DNA from 2 places in the Mangrovibacter sp. MFB070 genome. Region 1 is predicted to be linked to the other one. Evidence: predicted binding sites of a transcription regulator. Region 1 holds the regulator's gene; the other holds the start of a gene.
What was found. Region 1 encodes Fur, which represses iron uptake genes when iron is present. Its sites were predicted from a motif close to ATAATAATGAGAACNACTATCAA; they were not measured.
Positions count from the first base shown of each region.

Region 2: a site for Fur is predicted at 2,700-2,722, ahead of zupT (zinc transporter ZupT). Genes of this name have one in related genera too.

Region 1 covers NZ_JJMI01000025.1:150,336-154,891, reverse strand. Annotated here, with positions in the region: gene DT73_RS12905 (beta-N-acetylhexosaminidase) at 1-1,278, shown strand, start outside; gene fur (ferric iron uptake transcriptional regulator) at 1,411-1,860, opposite strand; gene fldA (flavodoxin FldA) at 2,146-2,676, opposite strand; gene ybfE (LexA regulated protein) at 2,833-3,123, opposite strand; gene ybfF (esterase) at 3,255-4,031, opposite strand; gene seqA (replication initiation negative regulator SeqA) at 4,217-4,556, shown strand, end outside.
Region 2 covers NZ_JJMI01000018.1:26,008-30,563, reverse strand. Annotated here, with positions in the region: gene DT73_RS06200 (DUF1190 family protein) at 1-502, shown strand, start outside; gene DT73_RS06195 (glutathionylspermidine synthase family protein) at 506-1,669, shown strand; gene ygiD (4,5-DOPA dioxygenase extradiol) at 1,750-2,541, opposite strand; gene zupT (zinc transporter ZupT) at 2,734-3,501, shown strand; gene DT73_RS06180 (NAD-dependent malic enzyme) at 3,950-4,556, shown strand, end outside.

The sequences.
Region 1 (4,556 bases):
GCACGTTATGACAGGCTGATGAAAGAGGGTAAGCCTGATGCAGCGAATGAATACCGTTTGCTCGACCCGACCGATACATCGCGTACCACGACGGTTCAGTTCTATGACAAGGCCAGTTATCTGAACCCGTGCCTGGATTCATCTCGCCGCTTTGTTGATAAAGTAATGAGTGAAATTCTCCAGATGCATAAAGAAGCCGGTTTGCCGCTGGCAACCTGGCATTTTGGCGCAGATGAAGCGAAAAATATCTACCTGGGGGCCGGGTACACGGATAAAGCCAGCCCGGAGGCAGGAAAAGGGCAGGTGGATATGAGCCAGCAAGATAAACCCTGGGCGAAATCCGAAGTGTGCCAGGCGCTGGTGGCATCTGGCGCAGTTGAAGATATGGCGCATTTGCCAAGCTGGTTTGCGGTAGAAGTGAGTAAACTGGTTGATGCCCATGGCATTGAGAAAATGCAGGCCTGGCAAGATGGCCTGAGAGATGCGTCAGGCGCGTCGGCCTTTGCAACTAAACGCACCGGGATTAACTCCTGGGATACCCTGTACTGGGGTGGTTCAGATGCGGTGAGTGACTGGGCCAATAAAGGCTATGAAGTCACGATTTCCAACCCGGATTATGTTTACTTTGACTTCCCGTATGAAGTAGACCCAATGGAGCCGGGCTATTACTGGGGAACCCGGTTTACCGATGAACGTAAAGTGTTTAGCTTCGCACCAGATAACTTGCCGCAAAATGCAGAAACTTCGGTAGACCGTGATGGCAATGCGTTCAGTGCCGGTTCGGCGAAGTTATGGCCCGGGGCTCATGGTTTGTCGGCGCAAGTCTGGAGTGAAGTTGTTCGCACTGACGAAGAAATGGAATACCGTTTATTCCCGCGTATTATTTCAGTAGCGGAGCGTGCCTGGCACAAGGCTTCCTGGGAACAGGACTGGCAGCCCGGGCGGGAGTATAAAGGCGGAGAAACCCACTATGTCGATACGGCTGCTTTGGCAAAAGACTGGCAGCGGTTTGCCAATGTGTTAGGCCAGCGTGAGTTGGCGAAACTGGATGCCGCCGGTATTGCCTGGCGTGTTCCGGTACCTGGTGCCCGGATTGTTGACGGGAAACTGGCCACTAATGTCAGCCTGCCAGGGCTCAGGGTTGAATACTCCGTTGATGGCGGGGAGCAGTGGCAGGTTTGGCGGGATGACGCCCGGCCGGTTGTCAGTGGTAACGTACAGGTGCGTGCTGTGAGCCCGGATGGCAACCGAACCAGCAGGGTGGTGATTGTTGAGTGACACGGGTTTGCTTGCGGGGCAGGAGTGCCCTGCAAGCGGCGCGGCATAAGGCCAAAACAGATAAAAAAAAGCCAGGTTCTAAACCTGGCTTTTTTTTGGGGTCACATTGCACCGGCTTACGGGTACACCCGATTATTTGGTGCCTTCGTGCGCATTTTCATCATCACGGCAATCGCCTTCAGCACAATGACCATAAAGGTACAGGCTGTGGTTTGTCAGGCGGATACCATGGCTGGAAGCAATTTCACGCTGGCGAGCTTCAATCGAATCATCGCTGAACTCGATAACTTTACCGCAGTCAAGGCAAATCAGGTGGTCATGATGGTGCTGCTGCGTGAGTTCGAAAACGGATTTACCACCTTCGAAGTTATGGCGTGTAACGATTCCGGCGTCATCAAATTGGTTGAGCACGCGATACACGGTAGCAAGACCAATCTCCTCTCCCATGTCAATCAGTCGCTTGTATAAATCTTCCGCGCTGACATGGTGATTGTCCGGCTCCTGCAACACTTCCAGGATTTTTAACCGGGGAAGCGTGACTTTCAGGCCTGCCTTCTTTAATGCGGTGTTGTTGTCAGTCATGCGGAATATGTCCTGTTGCTTGCAAAGTGCCCGTGAATGGGCGTACGACGTAATACGCTAAAGTTAATGCGTCTCATTATAGGTTTGACACTCCCTAAAGAAAACCGCAAGTCTCCAGCAAAATTGAAAAATAATAATCTGACAGCACTGGCAAATTTACCAAAAATACATGCTGTCAACTGGATCATTGTACAGCGCTAACGCGAAAAAGTTAAAAAAATGTAGCAATTATTTTTATCGGTTTTACCTATCAATCCGGCGCAATATAATTGCGCCGGTGAACTATCAGGCATTAATAATGCTATCGAGCTGCATTTCTTCGGAAACTTGCTTAACCCATTTTTCAACACGTTCAGCTGTCAGCTCAGGCTGACGGTCTTCATCGATAGCCAGGCCGACAAAATGGTCGTCATCCGCCAAACCTTTCGACGCTTCAAAATGATACCCGGCAGTTGGCCAGTGACCGACGATAACCGCACCACGTGGTTCGACGATGTCGCGCATTGTGCCGAGTGCGTCACAAAAATATTCGGCGTAATCTTCCTGATCACCACAACCGAACAGGGCTACCAATTTACCCGTAAAATCAATTTCTTCCAGTGTAGGGAAAAAATCATCCCAGTCACACTGTGCTTCACCGTAATACCAGGTTGGGATACCAAGCAGCAGAATATCGAAGGCTTCAATGTCTTCTTTGCTGCTCTTGGCTATGTCGTGCACTTCAGCAACATCTTTACCAAGCTGTTTTTGAATGATTTTTGCAATGTTTTCAGTGTTGCCGGTGTCGCTGCCGAAAAAAATGCCTACGATCGCCATGAGTTTAATAACCTCTTGAAACTTAATGTTATGGTGGCGTGAGTTTGTCCACAGATAAGGCAATGATAGCAGAACAGCTTCCAGTGCGGAAACAGCTATCATTACCGGGTGCACACACTGCTACATGAAAAGGAAAAACTGCCGGGAATGCGTGGATTATATATGACCTGGTTTTGTGTTATCTAACTGAGCCATCAGCATCTCTTCAATAAGTTCGCTACGGCTCATGTTTCGCACCTGCGCCAGCTCATTCAGCGCATCTACCGCATCGGCATTCAGTTTTAATTCCACACGCTTAAGCCCACGAACCTTATCGCGTTTAAGCTGGTTGCGTTTGTTAATACGCAATTGTTCGTGACGTGACAGTGGATTTGTTTTCGGGCGACCCGGACGGCGTTCATCCGCGAACAGATCTAATGTCGTACGGTCCGTTTGTTCTTTTGCCATGATTAGAATAGTGAGGAAAACAGGTGGCTTGAGCAACGTGCTCGGGCGCATTACAGCGCGCCATGATACATCAGGCTACATGACGCGCCAACGCGAAAGCCACATTTGCCAGCCAGTCGGCGGCTTTTTAATCAGTTTTCGTCCGAAGGGCTAAGAAAACGGCGAATCGCGCGAATGACTGCCTCTGGTTTTTCTGCATGAACCCAATGACCTGCACCTGCAACGACCCAGGCTTTGGCACAGGGGAATTGAGCAAGCAGTGTTTCACGATACTGTTCCTGAATATAAGGCGACAGCCCGCCGCTGATAAAGAGTGCCGGATGCGGCCATGGTGTGACGGTTTCCCATCCAACAATATTGCTGTATTGCGCTTTGAGTACCGGGACATTAAAACGCCACTCGCCATTAACAAAGGATTTCAGCAAAAACTGAATAACCCCTTCTTCATCGAGGATGTTGCGCATGATTGCCGCTGCATCCTGCCGGGTAGTTACACCGGCTGCATTAACGGCGTCTATAGCGGCAAAAATAGTATCATGGCGGCGAACGTGATAATCGACGGGGGCAATATCAATAGCGACCAGTTTTTCAACCCGTCCCGGTGCCTGTTGTGTCACCGCCATTGCGGTTTTGCCACCCATTGAATGGCCGATGAATATCGCCCGGTCTATGTGCTGTTCGTCCAGCGTGTCCAGTACATCCTGCGCCATGGCAGGCCAGGTCATAGTGTCACTGCGTGCAGACAGGCCGTGGTTGCGTAAGTCTATTTGCAGTACGTCGTGGTCCTTAACCAGGTCCCTTGCCAGAACGCCTAAATTATCCAGCGTACCGAATAATCCATGGATGAGCACAACCGGTGGATTGTTAGTCATTTGTTGAGCAGATTGCAGGCGAGCGTGTAATTTCATAGAAAACTTCTTTTTTTCGCTGTCTCAGGAATAGGGTATTATGTTGGCTATTCTGCCATCCGGCTGCAAGGGTTACAGTTAATTCTGACTTTTGACACCATCCCGGGTTGATGCTATTCGCCATTGGGTTTTGACTCTATAATCCCAATGATTTGTATTCAGAAAAGATATGTAACTGGATTAAAATGAAAACGATTGAAGTTGATGACGAGCTGTATCGCTACATCGCGAGCCACACACTGCATATTGGTGAAAGCGCGTCAGACATTTTGCGGCGTATGCTGAAACTCTCTTCTGGTCAGCAATCTGTTGCGCTGTCCTCTTCTACAGTTTCAACAAACAGCAGTGTTCCTGTTCCCCGTACTGAAAAAGCGCCAGAAAAACCGAAAGATAAAGTACGGGCAATGCGTGAATTACTCCTGTCAGATGAATATGCAGAGCAAAAGAAAGCGGTTAACCGCTTTATGCTGGTGCTTTCAACGCTCTACTCCCTGGATTCTTCCACATTTGCTCAGGCTACGGAGT
Region 2 (4,556 bases), on a different contig from region 1:
TGCCAACCCGGGTGAAAGCCAGCAGTGTACAACAGCCTATAACAACGCTCTGAAAGAAGCTGAACGTACTGCACCTAAATACGCCACCCGCGAAGACTGTATTGCCGAGTTTGGTGAAGGGCAATGCCAGCCTGCGCCATCTCAGGCCAGTGTGGCAGGTGATAACCAGGCACAGGCCCAGTCAGGAGGGAGTTTCTGGATGCCGTTAATGGCCGGCTACATGATGGGCCGAATGATGGGCGGCTCTTACGCTCAACAGCCACTATTCAGTTCAAAAAACCCTTCCAGCCCGGCTTATGGCCGCTACACAGATGCCAGCGGTAAAAACTATGGTGCCGCAACACCTGGGCGCACGATGACAGTTCCCAAAACAGCGATGGCACCAAAACCAGCAACCACCAGCACAATTACTCGTGGTGGTTTTGGTGAAAGCGTAGCCAAACAAACTTCTATGCAACGCTCCAGTACCAGTGGCACAACGCGTCGTACAATGGGTGGTTAATTCATGAAACGTCTGCCTATTACCGAACGCCCAGGCTGGCAGGATAAAGCCCGTGAATTTGGCTTCAACTTTCACACCATGTATGGCGAACCCTACTGGTGTGAAGACGCGTATTACCAGTTCTCTCTGGCGGAAATTGAAAAGCTGGAAGATGTTACTGCTGAATTACACCAGTTGTGCCTGAAAGCCGTAGAACGCGTGGTTGCCAGTGATGCTTTGATGGATAAATTTTGCATCCCGCGCCATACCCGGGATTTCGTACGCCAAAGCTGGGCAACCCGCCAGCCATCGCTCTACTCCAGGCTGGACCTTGCCTGGGGTGGCACCGGGGAACCTAAGCTACTGGAAAACAATGCCGACACCCCAACCTCACTATATGAAGCTGCGTTTTTCCAGTGGATCTGGCTGGAAGATCAAATCAACGCCGGTAACCTGCCAGCGGGAAGTGATCAGTTCAACAGCCTGCAAGAACAGCTAATCGAGCGTTTTCGTGTATTGCACGAGCAGCACGGCTTCAATTTACTGCACATGGCCTGCTGCCAGGACAGTATTGAAGACCGTGGCACGGTGCAGTATCTCCAGGACTGCGCGGCCGAAGCCGGGCTCCCGACCGAATTCCTGTTTATGGACCAAATTGGGCTGGGCGAGAAAGGCCAGTTTACTGATATGCAGGATCAGGTCATCAGCAACTTGTTCAAGCTCTACCCGTGGGAGTTCATGCTGCGGGAGATGTTTTCGACAAAACTGGAAGATGCTGGTGTGCGCTGGCTGGAACCGGCCTGGAAGAGTATTTTATCTAACAAAGCGTTACTGCCATTGCTGTGGGAAATGTTTCCAGGCCACCCAAACCTTTTACCCGCCTGGTTTGCCGCAGATGATCATCCCGCCATGGAGAGCTACGTGGTGAAACCCATTTTCTCCCGTGAAGGTGCCAATATTCAGATTATCGAACACGGGAAAGAAATAGCCCGGGCAGATGGGCCATATGGTGAAGAAGGTATGATTGTCCAGCAATACCACCCGTTACCCAGGTTTGGCGACAGCTATACGCTAATTGGATCCTGGCTTATTAATGATCAACCCGCCGGGATCGGTATTCGGGAAGACAGAGCGCTGATCACGCAAGATCTTTCGCGCTTTTACCCACACAGCTTCACACCTGAATAAATACTGCACGCGCCTGGTAACCAGGCGCGGTCTTACTCAGTATTCATCTGGCTCTGACACAGCACTGTATGGCAACGCGGTTATGCGCCAACCTGCACAGAAAGCATACTCAGAGAGCCCATTTCAATCCCTTCGGTGACGATACTCACCGGCTCTTCGCCATCCCATGCCCCCAGAATATACAACAGTGGCAGGTAGTGGTCTGGTGTTGGGCAAGAAAGCTGAGCGCCTGAGTGGTCCATATAGTTAACCAACGGGTGGTTTTGCGCTTCACCTTTCCAGGTCAAATTATCGCGAACATACTGGTCAAAGGCGGTTGCCCAGGGATAAGCCTCACTCCCCCCCTGCCAGCGAACAGTACGCAGGTTGTGTACAACGTTGCCGCTACCAATCAGCAGGATACCTTCATCACGCAGTGCTGCCAGCTTACGGCCCATTTCATAATGCCAGGCCGGTGGTTGGGTGGCATCAATACTCAACTGCACCATAGGGATATCGGCATCAGGGTACATTTTGATAACCACTCCCCATGAACCGTGGTCAAAACCCCATGCACTGTCATCTTTAATTACGGCGGCAGGAGCCAGTATATCCACTAAGTGCTGAGCTAAATCCGGTGCGCCAGGCGCCGGGTATTGTGTATCGAACAGTTCCTGCGGAAACCCGCCAAAATCATGAATAGTTTTTGGATTAGGCATTGCTGTAACGCCAGTACCCCGTGTGTACCAGTGAGCAGAAACCACTACCATCGCTTTCGGGCGAGGCAGTGTTTTACCCAGTTGCTGCCAGGAACGAGTAAACACGTTATCTTCAAGCACATTCATTGGGCTGCCATGACCAACAAACAGCGCAGGCATACGTGAGGTGTTCATCATTATATCCTTAATTACCGTGTCAGATTACTTACTGCCAGATTACGGCTTTTAGCCTGCAAATAAACGCAGATAACCATGATGATGATCATCAGAAATTTTGAATGTATTGTTATGTAAAACGCAGTCCCGGCCCTCGACACTCTGTGTAACCAAATGTATAAATGATAATTATTATCAAAGGAGAGTGCTATGTCCGTACCGCTGGTTCTGACTCTGTTAGCGGGTAGTTCGACATTTATTGGCGCATTTTTAGGGATAATAGGCCAAAAACCTTCTAACCGCCTGCTGGCATTCGCACTGGGATTTGCCGCAGGTATTATGCTGTTAATCTCCCTGATGGAAATGCTGCCTGCAGCTCTGGATACACCTAATATGTCGCCATTGTTGGGTTACGGTATGTTTATCGCCGGGCTGACTGGCTACTTTGCTCTTGATCGCGCGCTGCCCCATGCCCACCCGCAGGACCTGATGGATGGCAGTATCAACACCAGGAAATTGCGGCGCACAGCCTTGTTACTCACTTTAGGGATTAGTCTGCACAACTTTCCTGAAGGAATAGCGACATTCGTAACCGCCAGCAGCAATATTGAATTGGGGCTGGGTATTGCACTCGCTGTCGCGCTGCATAATATTCCAGAAGGGCTGGCGGTTTCCGCTCCGGTATATGCCGCAACAGGTTCGAAGCGCAAAGCATTACTGTGGGCAGGCTTATCCGGTATGGCAGAAATTCTGGGGGGGATCCTTGCCTGGTTGCTGCTCGGTAGTATGGTCTCACCTGTGGTGATGGCCGCAGTAATGGCAGCGGTTGCCGGTATTATGGTGGCGTTGTCCGTAGATGAACTGATGCCACTGGCAAAAGAGATTGACCCGCAAAATAACCCCAGTTATGGCGTATTGTGCGGCATGGCTGTAATGGGATTAAGCCTGAGCGCATTACAAAGTTTAGGGCTGGGTTAACTCCCGGCGTGTTCATTGTGCGCGATTAGCCTGGTAGTAGCTGGTAATGATACCAGGCAATCGCACAAAAAAACCGAATGGAAGCGGGAAACTAAATACATATTTAACTCGGTTTTTCCACAATCATTTATTGAAATATTTAACTTCGTCACATAAAATAAAATATCTGGTATTATATAACGCACCAATACCGTTATATGGGTTACCAGTTCCCCATAGATAGATAGTTACCCACCATCCATCCTCTGGATAATAATCAAACAAAAAACACTAAAAAAACCAATTAAAGTTTAATGCAATTAAAGTAATTAAAAATCTGTAAAAATGAGGACTACAATCGGGGCTAAATTAAACCGTTACACCCCTACATCATACGCCAGACGTATATTTACATGGTGATATTTTCTCTTATGCGCCGTGGCAGTATGGTCGTCCCTGGAGCATTCAGATGTTAAAAAAAAATTCTGTATATACCCCATATACTGGGGCTATGTTGCTGGAAAACCCTTTATTAAATAAAGGCCTGGCATTTTCTCATGAAGAGCGTATTGCATTAAATTTAATTGGCCTGTTGCCGGAACAAGTCGAAACCATCACTGAACAAACTGACCGTGCATGGTCCCAGTTTAATCACTTTAAACGCGACCTCTCCCGCCATATTTATTTGCGAAATATCCAGGATACTAACGAAACATTATTCTATAACCTGCTGCGTGCACACCTTGAAGAGATGATGCCCATCATCTATACCCCTACAGTGGGTGAGGCCTGTGAACACTTCTCTGATATCTACCGCCGCGCCCGCGGGTTATTTATTTCCTGGCCAGATCGCCACCGTATTGATGACATGCTGCAAAACTTTTCCCGTCATGACATAAAAGTCATTGTTGTCACCGATGGCGAACGTATTCTCGGCCTGGGTGACCAGGGGATCGGCGGCATGGGGATCCCTATCGGTAAATTATCGCTGTACACCGCCTGTGGTGGCATTGACCCGGCATCCACATTGCCGATTATGCTCGATGTGGGCACAAACAACGCCCAGCGCCTGGACG